Regions from separate parts of the Ensifer adhaerens genome, predicted to be linked through region 1. Evidence: riboswitches for the same ligand, from Rfam matches in the RefSeq annotation. Region 1 holds a riboswitch; each other region holds the start of a gene.

Region 1 (5,698 bases):
CTCGGCAACACGCAAGGTGCGGACTGTGAGCGGCCGTCAGTGCGCATCGACAATCGCGCCGATGGCGCGCTTTCGGTCGATGGCCGGGTGATGGGCACCTATCTGCACGGGCTCTTCACCAGCGACGCCTACCGCTCCGCGCTGCTGAAAAGTTTCGGCATCGAAGGTGGTGCCAGCAACTACCGCCAGTCGGTCGATGCGGCGCTGGATGATGTCGCGAACGAGCTGGAGACGGTGCTCGACCGGCGCTGGCTGGATGGGCTGCTCGGCCGCTAGCCTCAGACGAGGGCACCAGCTGACCGAGTTGAAAGGCATGAACGACATGTTTGCGGAAAATCCCGCATGCTCCGTCGTTCCGCGATAGAATTCGTCGAGTAGATCCGAGCGCCTGGCGGCTGGGCGTGAAGGTGCAGGTGTTGCGGTGCAGGACGAAAGCAGACGGACCCATTGGGACAATGCCTATCGGTCGAAGGGCGAGGCGGGCGTCAGCTGGTTCGAGGGTACGCCGGCCGTTTCGCTCGACCTCATCCGCGGGCATGCGGCGTTCGCCTCGTCGTCACTGATCGATATCGGCGGCGGCGCGTCGCGGCTGGTGGATGCGCTGCTCGACGCGGGTATGAAAGCGATCACGGTGCTCGATCTGTCACCGGCCGCACTGGACGCCGCCAAGGCGCGCCTCGGTGCCCGCGCCGGTGATGTGCACTGGGTTGCAGCCGATGTGACCGCGTGGAAGCCGGATCGCAGCTACGATATCTGGCATGATCGCGCCGCCTTTCACTTCCTCACCGATCCCGACGACCGGGCGGCCTATATCGAGCGGCTGACGGCGGCCGTCGTGCCCGGCGGGCACGCCATCATCGCCACTTTCGCGCCCGATGGCCCGGAGCGCTGCAGCGGCCTGCCAGTGGTGCGCTATGACCCCGCCGCACTCGCCGATGTGATCGGGCCGTGCTTCCGGCTGGTCGAGCACATGGAACACCAGCACCGGACCCCGTGGAACTTGATCCAGGCCTTTCAGTTCAGCGTGTTGCAGCGGGTATAGGGCGCCCGCGTCATTCTTGCCGGCGCTGGCGCGGTTTCCCGCCAATCAGCGCACGGTCCACAGGATCATGCGGTCGAACGCACGGTCGCCGAACCATTTGCGGATGTTGATCATCATGTTGGCGAATTTGCCGGCGGCATAGCGGGTCTTCGGTTTGCGGGCTTTCAAGGCCTTGGAAACCACGTCCGCGATGACCTGCGGGGCGGAGCCGCCGCCGTCCTTGTAGCTGTCGGCGGTGGCCTTGGAGACGTTCTTTGCCATCGCGCCGTAGGCGGTGTTGCCCGAGAACTTCATCATCGGGCCTTCCATCACGTTGGCGAATGCCGTCTGGATGACGCCGGGCTCGACGACCACCACGTCGATGCCGAACTGTTGCAGTTCCAGGCGAAGGCAGTCCGACAGGCCTTCGAGCGCGTGTTTCGACGCGTGATACCAGGCACCGAGCGGCGTGTAGATCTTGCCGCCCATCGAGGTGATGTTGATGATCTTGCCGGCGCGCTTCTCGCGCATGTAGGGCACCAGATCCTGGATCAGTGCGGCCGCGCCGAAGAGGTTCACGTCGAACTGATAGCGGGCCTCGCTGAGAGGTACGTCTTCGACCGAGCCGTAAAGTCCGAAACCGGCATTGTTGACCAGCACGTCGACCCCGCCGAATTTCATGATGATCTCGGCGACCGCGGATTTTCGACTGGCTTCGTCCGCGACATCCAGCGAGACAGGATGTGCGCCGAGCGCTCTCAGATCGTCCATCTGCTCCATCCGGCGGGCGGCAACGATGACGGTCAGACCGTCCTTGATCAGCTGCTTTGCGATGACCTTGCCCATGCCCGAGGAGGCGCCGGTGACGAGAGCGGTTTTCCGTGCGATTGCCATGATCTTCTCCAATCCTTGCGGGCGTCATGCCCTTTGTTCGTTGGAGATCAATCTGGCGTATCGCCTGAATTTCCTCAAAATCGCTTCGTGCCAATCAACTATCGGAACGCGCCAAACCGCTATCTTCCGGTGCAGACATGGCGCACTCTCTCAGTGCGTCACCGTTCCCCGCGCCTCGGCGGGCGTCATGCCGGTCCAGCCCTGAAAGGCGCGATAGAAGGAATTCGGCTCGCGGTAGGCCAGCAGATAGGAGATTTCCTCGACGTTCAGCCCGTCTTCGCCGAGATAATGCATCGCCAGTTCCGCGCGGGTCGATGCCAGCACCGTCTGGAAGGTTTCGCCTTCCTCCTTCAATTGCCGTTGCAGGGTGCGCTTCGACATGGCGAGCCGTCTGCACATCGCCTCGATACTGGCTTCCCCCGACGGCAGCATGTCATGCAAAACCCGCTTTGCCCGCAGCACGATCGGTGTGTCGGTTTCATGCGCCTCCATCTCGCGGCGTAGCCTTTTCTCAAAATCGGGCCAGGATTCCTCGTTTTCGGTGATCAGCGGCAGGTCGGCATCTTCTCTGCGCAGGGAGAGGCGCGCTCCGCCGTCAAGCTCGGGTTCACAGCCAAGGAAGTCCAGCACGTCGTTGCTGAGGTTGGCCAGTTGGGGCAGCTGGAGCCGCGATGGCCGAATAAGCTCTGCGGTGTAACAGCGGGCGGATTCCAGGAGGTAGAGCGCCTCGAACCAGACCAGTTGTGGTGGGGCCGGAACATTTGGGTCCACCGTACCGATCTCGATATGCAGGAAGCTGTCGTCTTCGCACACCTCCAGCTTCATCGGTCCCATCAGCGGCTTGAACACCGACAGACGCTTGAACCCGACGCGCACGTCTGGCGAACAGGAGAAAGAAAACATGGCCGGTGTGAACGGCGCATGGGCAAAGAGCTTGCTCAGGTAAAGCGGCAGGTCGGGCCGCTCAGCCTCTAGCTCGATGGCGCGCCACAGGGCGAAAACCTGGGTTGGCGTCAGGCCCTTGCCTTCGTGGCGAAGGATATCACGCGGCAGCCCGGCGCGGCGCACCGCCTGTTCGGCGGAGATTTTCAGCAGCTTGGCCACCTGGGTGATGGATCTCGCCACGGGATAAAGGCGGTTTGACATGGTCGCCTGCAAATTTGAGTTCATCGTTCTCCTCTTTTCTGCACTCGGGAACAAAGGCGCGCCAGAGCCCGATGCCACTTTGGCACATTCTGATAGCGCTTTGGCGCAAAGTGAGAGTGAATGGATGTCGGCCTCGGGTGCAGGCGGATGAGCAGTTCGTTCGGCGGTATGTGGCGGGCTGTGGCCGTTTGCCTGCCGCTCGACAAATCGTCGCGCGGCGCAACCAAGCCGGGGAGGTGTCGCAAGCGTCGATTGACTTTGGGTCGGCCGCTTCCTAATCATCAGGTGTTGGATGGTTCCCCCTCATCGTGGCGATAGGGGGGAATAATTGGGAATGTGACGGATGGACCCAAATCGGGCATCCTTATCGCAGCCGACCCCGCGACTGTAGAACGGTCAGGGTTCGCCATCGGGTTCGATATCGGGCTGTCAGCCGGTTGCATGGGGCAACCGAGGCAGGTCGCGGTCGAGCCGGAAAAGCCACTGGCGTGGCATCGTGATCAGCCGGGTTGGACGCCTCTTCTTCTACGAATCGTCCGCCTTTCACGATGTCCCTCACAGCGCCGCGTGTCGGAGACGACGCGCAAAGGTTCGCTGTGGCACCGGAAAGACGCCGGGAAGGTAAGGCGGGCCGCTCGGGTCCTGACATCGGAACCTCGCCCTCATGGGCGAGGCGATGCGGGCCTGTGACGCCGTGAGCCAGGAGACCTGCCATCCGGCATGGGCATTCCGCCCGAGGAGACGTGTCGTCTCCAACGCCATCACGGAGGTTGTTTTGGCTCGCAGATGTTTTCCCGCACGCGCCGCCGGCGCGTCGAACGGCTTTTGCCATCCGCCGCTGAGGCGGGTTTTCTGAGGCGGCGGCGATGAGCACTCATAGTGCCGGGCCGGTCCTGGTCCTTGGCGGCGCCCGTTCCGGCAAATCCAGCTTTTCCGAGAGGCTCGTCGAAGCGTCCGGCCTCACCATGCATTATGTCGCCACGGGACGAGCCTGGGACGACGAAATGCGCGAGCGGATCGATCATCACAGGACGCGCCGCGGCGAAGGCTGGACAACGCATGAGGAACCGCTTGATCTCTTGGGCACCCTCAGGCGCATCGACAATCCGGGTCATGTGGTCCTGATCGACTGCCTGACGCTGTGGGTCACCAATCTCATGCTCGAAGAGCGCGACATGACGGCGGAGTTCGCCGCCCTTGCCGCGTATCTGCCTGAGGCGCGGGCGCGCCTCATCTTTGTTTCCAACGAGGTCGGCCTCGGCATCGTGCCCGAGAACCGCATGGCCCGCGAATTTCGCGACCATGCCGGCCGGCTTCACCAGATCGTTGCGGAGAAATCCGCTGAAGTTTACTTTGTCGCGGCCGGTTTGCCGCTGAAAATGAAGGGTTGAAAAATGACCACTGCGAGAGCCAACCAGGGCAAGATCCCGGCGACCGTCATCACCGGCTTCCTTGGCGCCGGCAAGACGACGATGATCCGCAATCTGCTGCAGAACGCCGACGGCAAGCGCATCGCGCTGATCATCAACGAGTTCGGCGATCTCGGCGTCGATGGCGACGTGCTGAAGGGCTGCGGTGCGGAGGCCTGCACCGAGGACGACATCATCGAGCTCACCAATGGCTGCATCTGCTGCACCGTGGCTGACGATTTCATCCCGACCATGACCAAGCTGCTCGAGCGCGAAAACCGCCCTGACCACATCATCATCGAAACCTCGGGTCTCGCGCTGCCGCAGCCGCTGATCGCCGCCTTCAACTGGCCGGATATCCGCAGCGAAGTGACGGTTGATGGCGTCGTCACCGTGGTCGACAGTGCTGCCGTTGCCGCCGGCCGCTTTGCCGACGACCATGACAAGGTCGACGCGCTGCGCGTCGAGGACGACAATCTCGACCATGAAAGCCCGATCGAGGAGCTGTTCGAGGACCAGCTGACGGCTGCCGATCTCATCGTTCTCAACAAGACCGACCTGATCGACGCCTCCGGCCTCAAGGCCGTGCGCGACGAGGTGTCCTCGCGCACCAGCCGCAAGCCGACCATGATCGAGGCGAAGAACGGCGAAGTTGCCGCTGCCATCCTGCTTGGCCTCGGTGTCGGCACGGAAAGCGATATCGCCAACCGCAAGTCGCATCATGAAATGGAGCACGAGTCGGGCGAGGAGCACGACCACGACGAGTTCGACAGCTTCGTCGTCGAGCTTGGTTCGATCGCCGATCCGGCCGCCTTCATCGATCGCCTGAAGGGCGTGATTGCCGAGCACGACGTGCTGCGCTTGAAAGGTTTTGCCGATGTGCCCGGCAAGCCGATGCGTCTCCTGATCCAGGCCGTCGGTGCCCGCATCGACCAGTATTATGATCGCGCCTGGGCTGCCGGCGAAAAGCGCGGCACGCGCCTCGTCGTCATCGGCCTGCACGACATGGACGAGGCGGCGGTTCGTGCTGCGATTGCCGCGCTCGTCTGATCATTCGTTGAATGAAATGATCTAACGCATTGAAATAATGCAGTTCCGAACGGAATCCGCTTCAGGCGTTTTCGTTCGGAATTGCCCGAACGGACAAGACGAATGCATCTGCTTCTCGCCCAGAAAGGAACGATCGCCGACGGCAACGAGGCAATCGACCTCGGGCAAACGCCGGCCG
Region 2 (5,698 bases), 170 kb from region 1:
CGGCCTTGTCGCCGATGCGCAGACGCCGGTCGCGTTCAATGGCCAGTTGCTCGTCATTGGTGGCAGCGCCGGCATCGCTTTCGCGCCACGACATGGCCTGACGGCGCGCGGCTTGCTGCTGGCTGCGGATGAGGCGCTCTATCTCGCCAAGCGGCGCGGCCGCAACCGCGTCGAGACCGCTGACGATGCGGTGCTGCCCGGCGAGGAGCCGCCTGCCGGACCAGGGGGCTGGGGCGATTTTCCTACTCCGGTACGTTATAGGGCGTGATGACCACGACGGCTGAAAGCTGAGGGCCGATGACGGTGGACGGAGCACGGCCACGGAGCATGATCGTGCGGAAGGCCGTGCGAGCGTCGGTCTTCAGATCATGATGCAACACGAAGTGAATGCGCCGCGCGCGCAGCAGCGCCAGATTGTCCTCATCGAGATCATGGGCAATGTAGAGCGCGCAATGGCGGCCGAGGCGATCGAAGGCTGCGAGTACGGAGCGGTTGCCACCGCCGATCGAATAGGCGGCGTTGATGTCCTGGTTGGCAGCAAGCGCCGCGTCGGCCAGCGCGCCCGTCTCGCTGTCGCGACCATGCCCTTCGCTGATCTCGACGATCCGGATTGTCGGATGATGTTCGCGCAGCACCCGGCGAAAACCGATCTCGCGCTCTTCCTCACCGCGGAAGCGGCCGCTGGATAGCGTCACGAGCACCGTGGCTTCGGCACCGGCAAAGCGCTCGCCGATCAGATAGGCAGCGGTTTCTCCGGCCGCCCTGTTGTCGGCGCCGGCATAAGCGGTCCGCTGGGAATGGGGCAGATCTGTCACCAGCGTCACGACGGGAATGCCGCTGGTTTCGAAGCGTGCGACGGCCGCGACGATCTCGGGCACATCCGGTGCCTTCAAGACGAGCCCATCGGTTCCTCGCAGGCGGATGCGATCGAGCAGTTGCACGATGTCGTGTGGGCGCATGGTCTCGGCGAAGTGAAAACGGCAGCGAAAGCTTGTCGGTGCCAATGTCATCGCTTCGCTTTCGAAGGCCCGTCGCACCGCATCGGTGAAGCGCTCGGGCGCCTCCATGACGATATCGATCGCGAACTTGCGGCCCTGAATGTCGAGTCCGGCCTGCTGCTTTTCCAGTTCCTCGATGGCAGCGCGAACACGGGCGCTCGTCTGGCGGCGGACGCCCGGGCGCTCGTTGAGCACGCGATCGACCGTCGCGGTGCTGAGGCCGGCCTGAAAGGCGATGTCCTTGACCAGAAACGGATGGGCCATCGCCATGGATCTCCTGATGGATTTTTGATGGATTCTTGCCCTATATCATGTTTTGCCGCCGCCTATAGTCGTGTTCATCAAGGTGTTCCAGAGGAGGAAACGGGATGAAGACCGACAACAGTGCGCGGCAGCGGATCGAGCGTGTGTGGCTCACCGAAGAGACCTGCGATATCGAGGCATTCCGGGCGGAAGTGGAGCGCCGAACCAATCTGGCGGACTATCCCCATGCCTCGGGCTGCGACAAGAACGTGCTGAGCTACAACAGCGCCGATCTCGTCGCCGCCTGCGGCAATTCCGAGACGCGGCGTGCGGTGCTTGCCGAGATCTGCGAGGCGCTGGCGACCGGCCCGGGCGTGGCTGTCTTCAAGCGCGCCTTTGCCGATACCGCCGCGATCGATGTCGCGAGCACCGTCTTCGACGAGATCATCGAGGAACAGCATCGCAGCAACAGCGGCGGCGGCGATCACTTTGCCAAGCCCGGCGCAAACGATCGCATCTGGAACTCGCTGGAAAAGCACTGCCTCAAGGCGCCGGAGAATTTTGCCGCCTACTACGGCAACGCCATCATCGCGCTCGTCAGCGAAGCCTGGCTCGGGCCGAACTACCAGATGACGGCGCAGGTGAACCGCGTCAATCCGGGTGGAGCTGCGCAGTCGGCGCACCGGGACTATCATCTCGGCTTCCAGACCTCCGCGGTGATCGAGCAGTACCCGGCGCACGTGCACAAGCTCTCGCCGGTGCTGACGCTACAGGGCGCGGTCGCCCATTGCGACATGCCGCTCGAGAGCGGGCCGACGCTGTTCCTGCCGTACAGCCAGACCTATGTGCCGGGTTACCTGGCCCTCAACCGTCCGGAGTTCCGCGCCTATTTCGACGAACATCACGTACAGCTCCCGCTCGAAAAAGGCGATGTCGTCTTCTTCAATCCCGCCCTCTTCCATGCGGCCGGCAACAACCGCTCCGCCGATATCCGCCGCGTTGCAAACCTGCTGCAGGTGTCCTCCGCCTTTGGCCGGGCGATGGAGACCGTCGATCGGCTGACAATGAGCGCAACGCTCTACCCGGCGCTGAAGGCGTTGCTGGCAAACGGCAAGCTGGCCGAAGCGGAAGCGGCCAATGCGATTGCGTCCTGCGCCGAAGGCTATTCCTTCCCGACCAATCTCGACCGCGATCCGCCGCTCGGCGGGCTGGCGCCGAAGACCCAGGCACAGCTGATGCGCGGGGCGCTGGCGGCGGGAACGAGCGAGCAGGATTTTCACGCGGCGCTCGACGCTCAGGCGAAGCGCAAGCTGAGCTGACGGTTCAATTACCCATTCGGGCTCCCGGTGCGTTTCGCCCGGGAGCCGTCGCTGTTTGACACGATCATCTTCGAGGAGGGAATTCGATGAGTGGACAATTGGAAGGCAAGATCGCCATCGTCACCGGTGGCACGCAAGGGTTGGGCGCAACGATCGCCGGCCTCTTCGCCGAACGCGGCGCGGCGGGTATCGTCATCTGCGGACGCAATGCGGCCAAGGGGCGGGCGAAGGCTGAAGAGATCGGCAAGGCCAGCGGCGCGAAGGTGATCTATGTCGAGGCCGATCTCGAGAAGGTCGAGGACGCCCGTAAGGTCGTTGCGGCTTGTGATGCGGAGTTCGGCCGGGTCGATGCGCTCGTCAATGCCGCCGCGATCACCGACCGCGGCACGATCCTCGACACGACACCGGAGCTCTTCGACCGGATGTTCGGGATCAACGTGCGAGCGCCGTTCTTCCTGATGCAGGAGACGGTGAAGGTGATGCGGCGCGAGCGAACCGAAGGCACGATCGTCAATATCGGCTCCATGTCGGCGATGGCCGGGCAGCCCTTCATCGCCGCCTATTGCTCGTCGAAAGGGGCGCTGGAGACGCTGACCAAGAACACGGCCTATGCGCTCCTGCGAAACCGCATTCGGGTCAACGGCCTGAATATCGGCTGGATGGCTTCCGAAGGCGAGGACCGGATCCAGCGTGAGTTTCACGGAGCATCGGCGGACTGGCTCGAAAGGGCGGCCGCCAGCCAGCCCTTCGGCCGGCTCGTCGATCCGGCAGAGGTGGCACGCGCCTGCGCCTATCTGTCTTCGGCTGAATCAGGGCTGATGACCGGATCGGTGATCTGCTTCGATCAATCGGTCTGGGGCGGCTATGACGGTTCGCCGCATCCGGTGGCGCCGCTATAGGCGGCGCTTGTCTTTCGGTTGCCGCTATGCGCTTATGGCGGCGTCAGGTGCCCGCGCGAGCGGGAGAATCGGGAATCCGGCGTCATTCCGGAACGTGCCCAACGCTGTGACGGGGACGGTCGCCTCTAAGTGCCTTGAATTGATTCAAGGATTTGCCACTGGATCTTCAATCGGTCTGGGAAGGTGAGGCGGCCGGTTGAACCGGAGTCAGAAGACCGGCCTGGCAAGATAGACCGAACCCCGCGCGGACGGCGGGAGGTTGCGCATTGTTGGGGATCGAACGATGCTGACTGAACCGAAGGGCGGCCTTGCGGCTGCCGGTGCCTTCGCGCGCAACGAGCGGGAGGCCGTCTACCGCGCCATCGAAACACGCCGCGACGTGCGCGACGAATTTCTCGCAGAACCTCTTCCCGACGATTTGGTGAAACGCCTGCTTACGGCTGCGCACAGCGCGCCGTCTGTCGGCTTCATGCAGCCCTGGAACTTCGTGCTGGTGCGAGCGGAAGAAACGCGTGAGCGCGTCTGGCAGGCCTTTCGCCGCGCCAACGACGAGGCCGCCTTGATGTTCGAGGCGGAACAGCAGACGAAGTACCGTTCGCTGAAACTCGAAGGCATTCGCAAGGCGCCGCTCAGCATCTGCGTCACCTGTGACCGCACGCGCGGCGGCGCCGTCGTCCTCGGCCGTACCCATAATCCGCAGATGGATGTCTATTCCACGGTTTGCGCCGTGCAGAACCTGTGGCTTGCCGCGCGCGCCGAAGGTGTCGGTGTCGGCTGGGTCAGCATCTTCCACGAGGCGGAGATCAAGGCGATCCTCGGCATCCCTGGTCACATCGAGATCGTCGCCTGGCTCTGCCTCGGCTATGTCGATCGCCTCTACCAACAACCGGAGTTGGCGGTAAAGGGATGGCGGCAGCGTCTGCCGCTGGAAGAACTGGTGTTCGAGGAAGGCTGGGGGAACTGCAGCGAGCGTTCCTAAAGCCCGTTGCGCCAAAATGGGCAGCGGTTTTTCGACAGCGACATGCGAGATATCGAGAACTTGAAGCGCAATGAGCGAATCTGAAGATCGCGGCGCGCTTTGAGATGGCGCGCCGGGATCAGTTCTGGACCGGCTGATAGGCCGGTCCCTTCGGGTGCTTCAGGTCGATCGAGGTTTCCTGTTGCGGCAGGAAGGTCGGGCCGACGACGCGCACCTTGCTCTTCGACGGATCGTAGGGCCGCTCCTCGGGCGGTGCCTTGGCAGTCGTGGTCTCCGCCGGCTTTCTGGTTTCGATCACGACGATGGACGACTGGTCGTCACCGATCTTGGTGCCGGTCGTCTTCGGCGAGGTTGCGGCGGTCTGAGGTATCTGGCAGCCGCACATGCCGGGCTTGCTGACGCCGCGGGTGCGATAGGCAAAGGCATTCGGCATTTCGGTATAGGGCCGGCCCGTCACGGCCGAGACCATCTGATCGCTCTCTTCCGTGTTGATATCATGGAAATAGAGTTCGGTTTCAGCGCCCGGGCAGCGCGCCCGGCAGGCCTGTTCGTCCCGCGGGAAATCGGCCGGCGTGGCGTCCGAGGAGATCGGGAAAAAGGCGCCGTCGCAGGTGCGCACGCACATGGTCCGCAGCGTGCCGCTGTAGTAGCGTTCCTGCGGCGCATAGCCGTCTTCGCCAAGCATCGGGCCGTAGGCGTCGTCAGGCGGCAGATCGGCGATGATGTTGCGGTGCGATTCGGGCTCTTCGGGGTCGACGCTCGCGAACTCTTCGCGGTCGCCATAGCAGCCATTGATCTCCAGCGCGGCAAGGATGCGGCGACGGCTGTCCTGGCTGCCCCCGGCAACAATCTGCTCGCGCTCCGATTTCAGCATGCGCAGATTGTCTTCCATCTCGGCAATGAGGCCGTCGAGTTCGCCACAGATATCCGGGTTGCCGCCATCGAAGGTGACGACGCTGCCGCCACCACAGGCAGCACGGCGGCGGTCGTTCTTCGCCCTGCGCAGCTCGATGTTCTGGCGGGAGATCGCACTCGCATAGTCACGGGCGTCGGCATTGCTGGAGACGATGTCAGGCAGCTGCGCAAGACGGGTGTTCAGCCGGTCGCACACGGTCGATGCCAGCGAAGGATCGGCACCGACCAGGGCAAACGGCACAAGCACCGCAGCGAGGTGTTTCAAGCGCGGGAACACGGGCGAAGTCTCTTCCTGCAACCGCTCGACGCCGGCCTTCTGATATGGGCGGCTGCCAGCGGTATTTC
Region 3 (5,698 bases), 1.4 Mb from region 1:
GTGACCGGCTCCATCGACTTCGCTCGCCACGAACGCGCCATGCAGGTAGCCGTCGCTGCCGATGACGCCGCACAGGGCGGATGCTCCAAGCCATCGGCCGTTACCGGCGGCGCGGGGCCCACGACCGTCCAGCCGCCGCCCTGCAACACGCCCTGATCCTTCAAGCTTCGATCTGGACATCTCCCAAGGGCCGCGAGCAGCAGGCGAGGATGTAACCCTCGTCGATCTCGTCATCGAGAATACCGCCATTGTGGTTCATCTCGACGTCACCCGCGACCTTCATCACCCGGCAAGTGCCGCAGATGCCGCCCTCGCAGGCAGCACCGATCCGCACACCATTGGCACGCGCCGTCTGCAGGATCGTCTGACCTGGCTTCGCCTCGACCTCCTTGCCGCTCATGGTGAAGGCGACCTTGGCGGCAGCGGCCTCGCTGTCGCCCGCCACGCCGGCGCGGACGGCGATCTCCTCCGCAGCAGGCGCTGCCGCCGGCTGGAAGCTCTCCTCGTGATAGCGGGCCATGTCGAAGCCGGCCGCCTTCAGCATCTCGCGCACACCGCGCATGAACGGTTCCGGACCGCAGCAGAAGACAGTGCGCTCCATGAAATCAGGGGCAAGCAGCGGCAGCTTGGCGCCGTCGATGCGGCCGCGCAGGCCGTGCCAGCCGTGGCGCGCCTCGTGGCCCTCGACGATGAAGCCGAGGCTCAACCCGGACATCTGCGTCGCCAGCACCTCAAGCTCGGAACGGAACAGGAGGTCGTCCGGCCGGCGCGCGCAGGAGATGAAGGTGACGTCCGTCTCCGGCACGCAGTCCGCCATCCATCGCGTCATCGACATCATCGGCGTGATGCCGGACCCCGCCGAGATGAACAGGTACTTGTCACCGGAGTGGCGGACGAAGCTGAAATCGCCGAGCGGGCCGAAGGCTCTCAGTTTCATGCCGGGCTTCAGATGGTCGAACATCCAGCGCGTGCCGATGCTGTCGGCCTGCGCCTTGACGGTGACGGCAATCGACAGCGGCCTCGATGGCGTCGACGACAGCGTATAGGTGCGCATGACCGGTTCGTCGGCGACCGGCAGTTCGAGGGTGACGAACTGGCCGGGCAGGTAGCGAAACCAGGCCGGCTTTTCGGCGCGGAAGGTGAAGGTCATGACATCTGCGGTTTCGACGACCGCCGAGGTGCATTCGAGCATCTGCTGCCGGTCGATCCAGACATGCAGCTCGTCGAAATGGTGGAAGGAGGATGCCATCTGCATGTCAGGCGACCTTTGAAAGCGGAGCCGCATCGCCTGCAAGGCGCTGCTCCATGAACTTGCAGTACCATTCGACGAACTGCATCACGCCGCCTTCATGGTCCGGCGAATAGGGGCCAGGCTCATAGGCCGGCGAGCGGATGCCGAAGGCGTTTTCTTCGACGATCTGGCGGTCCTGGTCGTTGGTCTCGGTCCAGACATGGGTCAGGTCATCGAGCGTGTAGTCGACGCCCTCGACCGCGTCCTTGTTGACCAGCCACTTGGTCGTCACCTGGGTGAGTTCCGGCCCGAGTGGCAGAACACGGAAGGTGATGGCATGGTCGGAAAGCACATGGTTCCAGGTCGTGGGGTAATGGAACATCAGAAGCGTGCCGATCTGCTTCTGCCTGACATCGGCCGACAGCGCCCTTTTGACGGCAGCCGCACCCGACATGGTGTAGCTTTCGGCATTGTCGACCAGCGGCATGCGCGCGGCGCGGAACTGGCCGGTCGGAGACATCCGGAATTCGCTCGGCAGGCCTTCGGCCTCGCACTTCGCCCAATGGGCGGCAATCACCGGATCATCCTTGGCGCCCTGTACCCCGGTAGCAGTCGGCGCCTCTGGATAGGTGCGGCAGAGCTCCGGATGATTGGCGGCGCAATGATAGCACTCGCGATTGTTTTCCCAGACGAGCTTCCAGTTGCCCTTTTCGATGATCGTGCTTTCGAAGGCGACTTTGGTCTCTCCCAGCCGGTGCGGCGCGAGATAGGGCGTGGCCAGCTCACGGAAGGCCGCAAAATCTGCCGGCGTCTCCGACAGGTTGATGAAGATGTAGCCGCCGACCGTTTCGCAATGGATCGGCTTCAGGCTGTGGGCCGCCTTGTCGAAATCCTCGCCCATCTGGCGTGCGAAGAGCAGCGAGCCGTCGAGTTCGTAGGTCCACTGGTGATAGGGACAGACGAGCTTTGCCGAAGAGCCCTTTGCTTGCGTGCAGACGCGGGAACCGCGATGCCGGCACGAATTGTGCAGCGCGCGGATCGTGCCCTGGCGATCGCGGGTAACAACAACCGGATAGTCGCCGACCTGGACGGTGAAATAGTTGCCAGCCCGCGGAATTTCGCAGTCATGGCCGATGAACAGCCAGTCCTTGTACCAGATGTTTTCCAGGTCCTGCCGGTAGTAGTCGGGGTCGGTGTAGAAGGCCCGATCGAGGCTGTAGCCGTCACGCCGGCCCTTCAGCTTGCGAAGCATATCGGTCTTGGTATCCATGTCCTGTCCTCATGCGCCATGTTTCGGAGAGGCAGGACAGGAACCCGCACGGGCATACGCCCACACGTTCTCGGCTCCGATCCGGCTGCCCGCCGCAACCCGTTACGGTTATGTGCGTCAAGGCTGGTTTCCGGGCTCAGGAGCCGTCCTTGCGGACCAGCCCGGCGCCTTCCCGGACGGAACCGTCCAGTGGCCTTTTGCCGAGACTTTCGCTCCACCACCGTTGCGGGGGCAGCGCCGGGATTTGACCGGCTTCCCAATTCTCCGCCTTCCCTTTTGGAAGACGACACCTTGAGTGAGGATATGTAAGCGCGGAAGGCGCCTCGGCAGACGCCGGATAGCGACATCCAATTCCAGAATGACGACACCATCAAAACTGCCTTCCGAAACCAAATACGCAAATTTTTCACTTTATAAACATATAGATAGATCAAAAATTGGGCATATGCCATCTTTTGCGGCCGGCATGGCGCAGGCACGGAAAAGCTTCGCCCGTTTGCGACATTTCCGTGACTGGGCACAGGCATGTTCCGCTAGCGAAAGGAAATGCTTCGTTAACCATAAGCCACTAGGCTTGCCGGCGGACGAGGATGTCCGGCAGGCAGATGGCGCGCTGACGATCATGGCAAAGCTTAGATATTACGACGCAGCGGCAGAGAAGCCGCCGGCGGTCACGTCGAAGACGGCAGTTCACACCGAGTTTCTGCGCACCGGCCGGATCAACCGCCGGCAATGGATGCCGACCGAGCGACGCTACCTGAGCTATGAGGAAGTCGCTGACCGAACCGGCAAGAAGCTTTCGACCGCCGGCGACACGACGCACAAGCGGATCAACGGCTTTCATGCCTCGATCCAGTTTCCGAAGTTGATCTTCCACCGTACGCTCGTTGGCAAGCCGCACCTCGGCTATTGCCATGTGACGGCCGCTCGGACGGCGGTCACACCTTCCAAGGACATCACCTGGTCGTTCTATTTCGCCAATTTTTTCAGCGACCTTGGTGACGAGACGCATTTCTTCGACCGCATCCAGGCCGGCTATTCCCGCATGTACTTCGCGGTCGCGATCGAGCCGAACGCCGAAGACGGACAGATGGTCATCAATCGCAACGTCCGCGACAACGGGCTTCTCTTCCGCACCGACGACCCAAAGGTCGCTCTCAAGAACGTGCTGATGCTGGGTGCCCGTGACGACGCGCTACGCCGTATCATCCGCAGCCTCTGAGCAAGCAGCCCGCTCCCTGCAAAGAAAATCGTTCTGTTTTCCCGGCGCGTCCGTTAAGGAAGCGTCGGAAAGGAACCGGCATGGCAGAGATCATCGACACGGATAAGGAACCGGACCGCGCGATCGATCGCGCCTGCGCCGTTCTCGCCGAGGGCGAACCGGTCGCCATCCCGACCGAAACCGTCTACGGCCTTGCCGCCGACGCCACCAATCCCGATGCGATCAGCCGCATCTACGAGATGAAGGGCCGGCCGCGCTTCAATCCGCTGATCTCGCATGTTTCCGACGTGGCGATGGCCGAGACCCATGTGCGCTTCGATCCCCTGTCCCGACGCCTGGCGAAAGCGTTCTGGCCCGGCCCCCTGACGCTGATCCTGCCGCAGCGACCCGAGAGTACAGTGCATGCCCTCGCCTCGGCCGGCCTGGACACACTTGGCATTCGCATGCCCGACGGGTTTTCGCGCCGGGTGATCGCCCGTTTCGGACGACCTCTGGCGGCACCGAGCGCCAATACCTCGGGCAAGATCAGCCCAACCAGTGCCGCCCATGTCGATGCCGATCTCGGACAAAAGCTGAAACTGATCCTCGATGCCGGTCCGGCGCAAATCGGGCTCGAGTCGACGATCATCAAGGTCGATGGCGACGAGATCCGGCTACTCCGGCCGGGTGGCCTCGATGCCGCCGAGATCGAACGCCTGCTCGATCGTCCGGTGATCAGGGCGGAAACCGCGGGTGCGACGATCGAGGCGCCGGGGATGCTGGCCTCGCATTATGCGCCGGGTGCAGCCGTCAGGCTCGAAGCCACCGATGTGCGGGCGGGCGAGGCCCTGATCCGTTTCGGCGGCGGCCGGGTCCTCGGCGAGGAACAGGCGGCTGTCGTTCTCGATCTGAGCCCGACCGGAAACCTGCGCGAAGCGGCCGCCAATCTCTTCGACTATATGAAGCGGGCCGACGCCAGCGGCGCTGCAACGATCGCCTTCGGCCCCATCCCTTCGGAAGGATTGGGAGAAGCCATCATCGACCGGCTGCAGCGGGCGGCGGCACCACGAGGGTAAGATCGCGTGCGGTTCCGCACCCACCCTCAGCGAGCGGCTGCGATTGCGGTTATGATCGCAGGCGATACGAACCGAGGATCGCGTCTTCAGATCGACCGATCCGATAGCGCGCGCAAGCGCAATGCGAAGGCTGACCCATGACGACGCTTCCCTCTCCCGAACTCATCGCCTCCTTCGTCGAGATCGTCGGCAGCGCCAATGCCCTTACCGCGGAAGCGGACAAGGCGCGCTATCTCGTCGAATCCCGGGGGCTTTATCGCGGCACGACGCCGATGGTACTGCGTCCCGGCTCGATCGACGAGGTCTCACGCATCATGAAACTCGCCAGCGCGACCCGCACGGCGATCGTGCCGCAGGGCGGCAATACCGGCCACGTCGCCGGGCAGATCCCGCGGGACGGCAAGGCGGACATCGTGCTTTCGCTCGAACGGCTGAACCGGATCCGCGACATCGATCCGGTCGGCAACGTGATCGTTGCGGATGCCGGCTGCATTCTTGCAGATATCCAGAAGGCGGCGGACGATCACAATCGCCTGTTCCCGCTGTCGCTCGGATCGGAAGGCTCCGCCCGGATCGGCGGCAATCTCTCCACCAATGCCGGCGGCACCGCCGTGCTCGCCTACGGCAACATGCGCCAGCTTTGCCTCGGCCTCGAAGTCGTGCTGCCAACCGGCGAGATCTGGGATGGTCTGCGCCGGTTGAAGAAGGACAATACCGGCTACGACCTGCGCGACCTCTTCATTGGCGCGGAGGGCACGCTCGGCGTCATCACCGGCGCGGTGCTCAAGCTGTTCCCGAAGCCGCTCGGGCATCGGGTCGCCTTCGCCGGCGTGGGCAGCGTCGAGCACGCGCTCGCCCTCTTCGAAAAGGCCTCCAGTCTTTGCGGTCCGGCGCTGACCGGTTTCGAGCTGATGCCGCGC
Region 4 (5,698 bases), on a different replicon from region 1:
GTCATGCCGAGTTCGTCGGCGGCGCGGGTGAAGCTCAGGTGCCGTGCCGCCGCTTCGAAGGCACGCACCGCACTCATGGGAGGAATCTTGCTCATGGCGTTGAGATAAGCATTCTTTATGCCAGCATGCGAGAAATCGCTTTGCGCGAAGCGGCAAAAATCCTCACTTTTTTCGCGAACACAACAGCAAAAACAAAGAGGATAGCAATGCTTAGCGCGCTGCGATCGACGATCCTTCATGTCCTGAAACGGGCCGGGAACGTGCTCAACCCAACCATCGCCATCGATACCTTCAGCGAGTTCCAGTTGAGGGATATCGGCCTGACGCGGGACCACGAGAACATTCGGGCGCGCGTCGGCGACGTTGCCGATCCGCGGCACTGGCCGAAGGACGACAATGCGCAGAAGCCACAGCCCTCACCGACGCGGGACTGCGGCAACGCACCGCGCGTGGCGAGGGCTTCACCTCGCGCCCAACCCGGAGAAAACAAGGACGTCAGCATGTCGCTCTGCGACTGACGGGGCAAAAACAAATCTCAGCTGTCGCAATCTGCCACCCTGCCAGGCGCCGGATCGAATGAGCAGAAATTCGCTCTGGCGCGTCCTAGAATATCGTACCTTCGTAGGTGACCGGTAAGGGCGCGAGCGCGCGGCGTCGAAGCCGAGAGCGCCCCGCCAACGGGCTTTGCCGCGCCCCCTCGTTTAACGTCTTGTTATCCACACGGCGAAAGAATTCGCCCCCTCACCCGGGCCGGAGGCACCTCGCACCTATTGACGCAGATGCGCGATCAACTACTATATGTAGTGTTCGAGGTTCTTCCGATTCGCAAGGATTGGGAGCTAAGACGGGAATACGGTGCGCCGGCGCTTTCCGCCCGGCTATGCCGCAGCTGCCCCCGCAACTGTAGACGGCGAGCGACTGTCCGGAATTGGACCACTGAGGCATGAGGCCTCGGGAAGGTCGGGATGGAAGCTTTGACCCGTGAGCCAGGAGACCTGCCTCGAGCAACATAAGTCCACGGGCGGGGTGTCCGGAGGGGTTGGGTGCGTTACGGCAGGATGAGCCTGCCGGATCGTCTCGACATCTCCCCGGCAGCCTGTCGAAAGCTTCGGGGTGAAGTCATGTCAGTTTCTTCCAGTTCAGATCCACCTTCTGCGGACGGGTGCGCGTTGTTGCGCGCCTGATCGGAGGGCCGCGCCCTGAAAACTCGCATCCGCGGAATTCCTGAGCGCCCGAGCAATACGAGCCGACCCGGTTGCGTAACCGACCTTGGGTCAGCTTGACGACGTCAACTCCGGTCAAGGCGACCGGGGAGCGATGTTCCGTGTCCAATCGCCAACACCACGGTTCGCGTTCGCGCGACCCGACGACTTTTTGCGCCCATTTGCGAGACCCTCACGAGGAACCCATGTCGATCACCGTCTACAGCAAGCCCGCCTGCGTCCAATGCACCGCCACCACCCGCGCACTCGACCGCCAGGGCACCGATTACCGCCTCATCGATATCTCCGAGGATTCCGATGCGTTCGCGCTCGTGCAGGGTCTCGGCTACCGCCAGGTCCCGGTCGTCGTCGCCGGCGAGCGCCATTGGGCCGGCTTCCGCCCGGACATGATCAGCGCACTTGCTTGAGGGCTAGCGATGGGGCTGATCGTCTATTTTTCCAGCCGCTCGGAAAACACCCATCGTTTCGTCGAAAAGCTCGGCCTTCGCGCAACCCGCATACCGCTCAACGAAGGTAAGGGTTCGCTTACGGTTACGGAGCCCTATGTGCTCGTCGTGCCCACCTATTGCGGCGACGACGGCCGGGGCGCCGTGCCGAAACAGGTGATCCGCTTCCTGAACGATGCGGGCAACCGCTCCCACATCCGCGGCGTGATTGCCGCGGGCAATAGCAATTTCGGAGCGACCTACGGGATCGCCGGCGACGTGATCTCGGCCAAGTGCCGGGTGCCCTACCTCTATCGGTTCGAGCTACTCGGGACCGAAGCGGACGTCGCCAACGTCAAAAACGGGATGGAACGATTTTGGACGTCTCAACACTCGAACGCCCCCTGAAGGCAACGGAACCGGCGCTGGACTACCATGCGCTCAACGCGATGCTGAACCTCTATGACGAAGAGGGGCGCATCCAGCTCGACAAGGACCGGCAGGCTGCGAAGCAATACTTCCTCCAGCACGTCAACCAGAACACCGTGTTCTTCCATAACCTTCGCGAGAAGCTCGATTATCTGGTGACCGAGGGCTATTACGAGCAGGAGGTTCTCGACCAGTATTCCTTCAACTTCGTGCGCGACCTCTACGATCACGCCTATGGCAAGAAGTTCCGTTTCCCGACGTTCCTCGGCGCGTTCAAATACTACACGTCCTATACGCTGAAGACCTTCGACGGGAAGCGTTACCTGGAGCGCTACGAAGACCGCGTCTGCATGGTGGCGATGACGCTGGCGCGCGGCGACGAACAGCACGCCCGCGATCTCGTCGACGAGATCATTTCCGGCCGCTTCCAGCCGGCGACGCCGACCTTCCTCAATGCCGGCAAGAAGGCTCGCGGCGAACTCGTCTCTTGCTTTCTGCTCCGGATCGAGGACAACATGGAGAGCATCGGCCGCGCCATCAATTCGGCGCTGCAGCTTTCCAAACGCGGCGGCGGCGTGGCGCTGTCGCTCACCAACATCCGTGAGATGGGCGCGCCGATCAAGCAGATCGAGAACCAGTCCTCCGGCATCATTCCTGTGATGAAGCTGCTCGAAGACAGTTTCTCCTATGCCAACCAGCTCGGTGCCCGCCAGGGCGCAGGTGCGGTCTATCTCCACGCCCACCACCCTGACATCATGCGCTTCCTCGATACCAAGCGCGAAAATGCCGACGAGAAGATCCGCATCAAGACGCTGTCGCTCGGCGTCGTCATCCCCGACATCACCTTCGAGCTCGCCCGCAACAACGAGGACATGTACCTGTTCTCGCCCTATGACGTGGAGCGCGTCTACGGCGTGCCGCTCACCGAGATCTCGGTGACGGAGAAATATCGCGAGATGGTCGAGGATGCCCGCATCCGCAAGCGGAAGATCAAGGCGCGCGAATTCTTCCAGATCATCGCCGAGATCCAGTTCGAAAGCGGTTATCCCTACATCATGTTCGAAGACACGGTGAATCGGGAAAACCCGATCGCCGGGCGCATCACCATGAGTAACCTCTGCTCGGAAATCCTGCAGGTGAGCGAGGCGAGCGAATTCAACGACGACCTCTCCTACGCCAAGATGGGCAAGGACATTTCCTGCAATCTCGGCTCGCTGAACATCGCAGCGGCGATGGACTCGGCCGATTTCGGCAAGACCATAGAGACCTCGATCCGCGCGCTGACGGCCGTCTCGGATATGAGCCACATTTCGCCGGTTCCCTCGATCGAGAAGGGCAACGATGACAGCCACGCGATCGGCCTCGGGCAGATGAACCTGCACGGATATCTCGCCCGCGAGCGCATCTTTTACGGCTCCGAGGAAGGGATCGATTTCACCAACATCTATTTTTACACTGTGACCTACCACGCGATCCGGGCCTCAAACCGCATCGCCATCGAGCGTGGCGAGAGCTTCAAGGGTTTCGAGAACTCGAAATACGCGTCGGGTGACTATTTCGACAAATACACCGAGACCGAATGGCTGCCGGCGACCGAAAAGGTGAAAGACCTATTCGAGCAGGCGGGAATATCCATCCCGACGCAGGAAGACTGGCTGGAGTTGAAACGGGCGGTGATAGCTGGCGGCCTCTACAACCAGAACCTCCAGGCCGTGCCCCCGACGGGCTCGATCTCCTACATCAACCACTCCACTTCCTCGATCCACCCGATCGTCTCGAAGATCGAGATCCGTAAGGAAGGCAAGATCGGCCGCGTCTACTATCCGGCCGCCTTCATGACCAACGACAACCTCGAATACTACCAGGACGCCTACGAGATCGGGCCCGAGAAGATCATCGACACCTATGCGGCGGCTACCCAGCACGTCGACCAGGGCCTGTCGCTGACGCTCTTCTTCCGCGACACGGCAACGACCCGCGACATCAACCGTGCCCAGATCCACGCCTGGAAGAAGGGCATCAAGACCATCTACTACATCCGCCTTCGGCAGATGGCGCTCGAAGGCACGCAGGTCCAGGGCTGCGTTTCCTGCGCGCTGTAACCTCGCATTCCAGCAACGGCACATACTGCCCCTCACCCTGGCCCTCTCCCCGCAGGCGGGGAGAGGGGACGTGCCATACCAACGGCCCAGATGCGGCCGGTCCCTACGATGTGGGACGGTGCGGCATTGTCCCTTCTCCCCGCAAGCGGGGAGAAGGTGCCGGCAGGCGGATGAGGGGCCATACCCGCACCGCGTAGATGTGGGCAACTCCCTCACCGCACGATGAGGCACACACGATCACAAAGGTTTAACGACATGAACATGCACGCCAAACCCGCAAGCCGCGTCCGCGCCATCAATTGGAACCGGATCGAGGACGACAAGGATCTGGAGGTCTGGAACCGCCTCACCGGCAATTTCTGGCTGCCCGAAAAAGTGCCGCTCTCCAACGACATTCCCTCCTGGGCGACGTTGAAGCCGGAGGAGCAGAAGCTGACCATCCGCGTCTTCACCGGCCTCACCTTGCTCGACACGATCCAGAACGGCGTCGGCGCCGTCAGGCTGATGGAGGATGCCGCCACCCCGCATGAGGAGGCGGTGCTTTCCAACATCTCCTTCATGGAGGCGGTGCACGCGCGCTCCTATTCCTCGATCTTTTCGACGCTGTGCCTCACGCCGGATGTCGACGACGCCTATCGCTGGTCGGAGGAAAACGAGTTCCTGCAGAAGAAATCGGCGCTGATCATGGGAGAGTACGCCTCCGGCGATCCCTTGAAGAAGAAGGTCGCCAGCGCCTTCCTCGAAAGCTTCCTGTTCTATTCCGGCTTCTATCTGCCGATGTACTGGTCGAGCCGCGCCAAGCTCACCAACACCGCCGACATGATCCGGCTTATCATTCGCGACGAGGCGGTGCACGGCTACTACATCGGTTACAAGTTCCAGCGCGCGCTGGAACACTTAAGCGAAGAACGCCGGCAGGAAATCAAGGATTTCGCCTTCGACCTGCTGCTCGAACTCTACGACAACGAGGCGAAATACACCGAGGCGCTCTATGATGGCGTGGGGCTAACCGAGGATGTGAAGAAGTTCCTGCACTACAACGCCAACAAGGCGCTGATGAACCTCGGCTACGAGGCGCTGTTCCCGAGTGAAGCCTGCAAGGTCAATCCCGCCATTCTGTCGGCCCTGTCGCCGAATGCCGACGAGAACCACGACTTCTTCTCCGGCTCCGGCTCCTCCTATGTCATCGGCAAGGCGGTGGCGACCGAGGACGAGGACTGGAATTTCTGATCGGACAAGCAGGCACAGCTCTTCGACCCTGGCGTGCTGCCGGCCCCGGCAGCACGTTGACTGCCGGCGTGCAATCGCCTAGATAACGCGCCGATCCGTATTGCCGCGGCTGCTGAACCCGAGGCTACGGAGAACCACCATGTCCACCCGAGACAACCCTACCGTCCGGAACGCTGTCGTTTCCGGACATGCAATCAGGTCCGTCGTCGCGATCGACGAACCTGAGCACCAGCGTGCGCGCGCACTCGGCGATCTCGCAACCGCCCTTCCCTCGCCGGAGGCCCTGGCG

Evidence for each region. Region 1 has a riboswitch for cobalamin ahead of cobU (bifunctional adenosylcobinamide kinase/adenosylcobinamide-phosphate guanylyltransferase). Riboswitches for the same ligand answer to the same signal wherever they lie in the genome.
Region 2: it holds a riboswitch for cobalamin, as region 1 does, so the genes downstream of both, bluB (5,6-dimethylbenzimidazole synthase) here and cobU (bifunctional adenosylcobinamide kinase/adenosylcobinamide-phosphate guanylyltransferase) in region 1, are expected to answer to the same signal.
Region 3: it holds a riboswitch for cobalamin, as region 1 does, so the genes downstream of both, LAC81_RS02695 (aromatic ring-hydroxylating oxygenase subunit alpha) here and cobU (bifunctional adenosylcobinamide kinase/adenosylcobinamide-phosphate guanylyltransferase) in region 1, are expected to answer to the same signal.
Region 4: it holds a riboswitch for cobalamin, as region 1 does, so the genes downstream of both, nrdH (glutaredoxin-like protein NrdH) here and cobU (bifunctional adenosylcobinamide kinase/adenosylcobinamide-phosphate guanylyltransferase) in region 1, are expected to answer to the same signal.

What each region holds. Positions count from the first base shown of each region.
Region 1 is NZ_CP083349.1:1,971,156-1,976,853, reverse strand. Features, by position in the region: gene LAC81_RS09650 (cobyric acid synthase) at 1-276, shown strand, start outside; gene LAC81_RS09645 (class I SAM-dependent methyltransferase) at 422-1,042, shown strand; gene LAC81_RS09640 (oxidoreductase) at 1,088-1,915, opposite strand; gene LAC81_RS09635 (AraC family transcriptional regulator) at 2,066-3,061, opposite strand; cobalamin riboswitch at 3,338-3,792, shown strand; gene cobU (bifunctional adenosylcobinamide kinase/adenosylcobinamide-phosphate guanylyltransferase) at 3,928-4,452, shown strand; gene cobW (cobalamin biosynthesis protein CobW) at 4,456-5,520, shown strand; gene cobN (cobaltochelatase subunit CobN) at 5,623-5,698, shown strand, end outside.
Region 2 is NZ_CP083349.1:1,801,437-1,807,134, reverse strand. Features, by position in the region: gene LAC81_RS08855 (sensor domain-containing diguanylate cyclase) at 1-268, shown strand, start outside; gene LAC81_RS08850 (LacI family DNA-binding transcriptional regulator) at 243-1,262, opposite strand; gene LAC81_RS08845 (phytanoyl-CoA dioxygenase family protein) at 1,367-2,560, shown strand; gene LAC81_RS08840 (SDR family oxidoreductase) at 2,647-3,459, shown strand; cobalamin riboswitch at 3,488-3,698, shown strand; gene bluB (5,6-dimethylbenzimidazole synthase) at 3,743-4,438, shown strand; gene LAC81_RS08830 (DUF2865 domain-containing protein) at 4,557-5,630, opposite strand.
Region 3 is NZ_CP083349.1:562,770-568,467, reverse strand. Features, by position in the region: gene LAC81_RS02705 (glycoside hydrolase family 25 protein) at 1-156, shown strand, start outside; gene LAC81_RS02700 (hybrid-cluster NAD(P)-dependent oxidoreductase) at 161-1,255, opposite strand; gene LAC81_RS02695 (aromatic ring-hydroxylating oxygenase subunit alpha) at 1,257-2,501, opposite strand; cobalamin riboswitch at 2,605-2,810, opposite strand; gene LAC81_RS02690 (DUF6656 family protein) at 3,124-3,723, shown strand; gene LAC81_RS02685 (L-threonylcarbamoyladenylate synthase) at 3,804-4,778, shown strand; gene LAC81_RS02680 (FAD-binding oxidoreductase) at 4,916-5,698, shown strand, end outside.
Region 4 is NZ_CP083350.1:1,543,962-1,549,659, reverse strand. Features, by position in the region: gene LAC81_RS27425 (LysR substrate-binding domain-containing protein) at 1-77, opposite strand, end outside; gene LAC81_RS27420 (hypothetical protein) at 207-518, shown strand; cobalamin riboswitch at 794-1,018, shown strand; gene nrdH (glutaredoxin-like protein NrdH) at 1,409-1,630, shown strand; gene nrdI (class Ib ribonucleoside-diphosphate reductase assembly flavoprotein NrdI) at 1,640-2,056, shown strand; gene nrdE (class 1b ribonucleoside-diphosphate reductase subunit alpha) at 2,026-4,179, shown strand; gene nrdF (class 1b ribonucleoside-diphosphate reductase subunit beta) at 4,435-5,409, shown strand; gene LAC81_RS27395 (RtcB family protein) at 5,549-5,698, shown strand, end outside.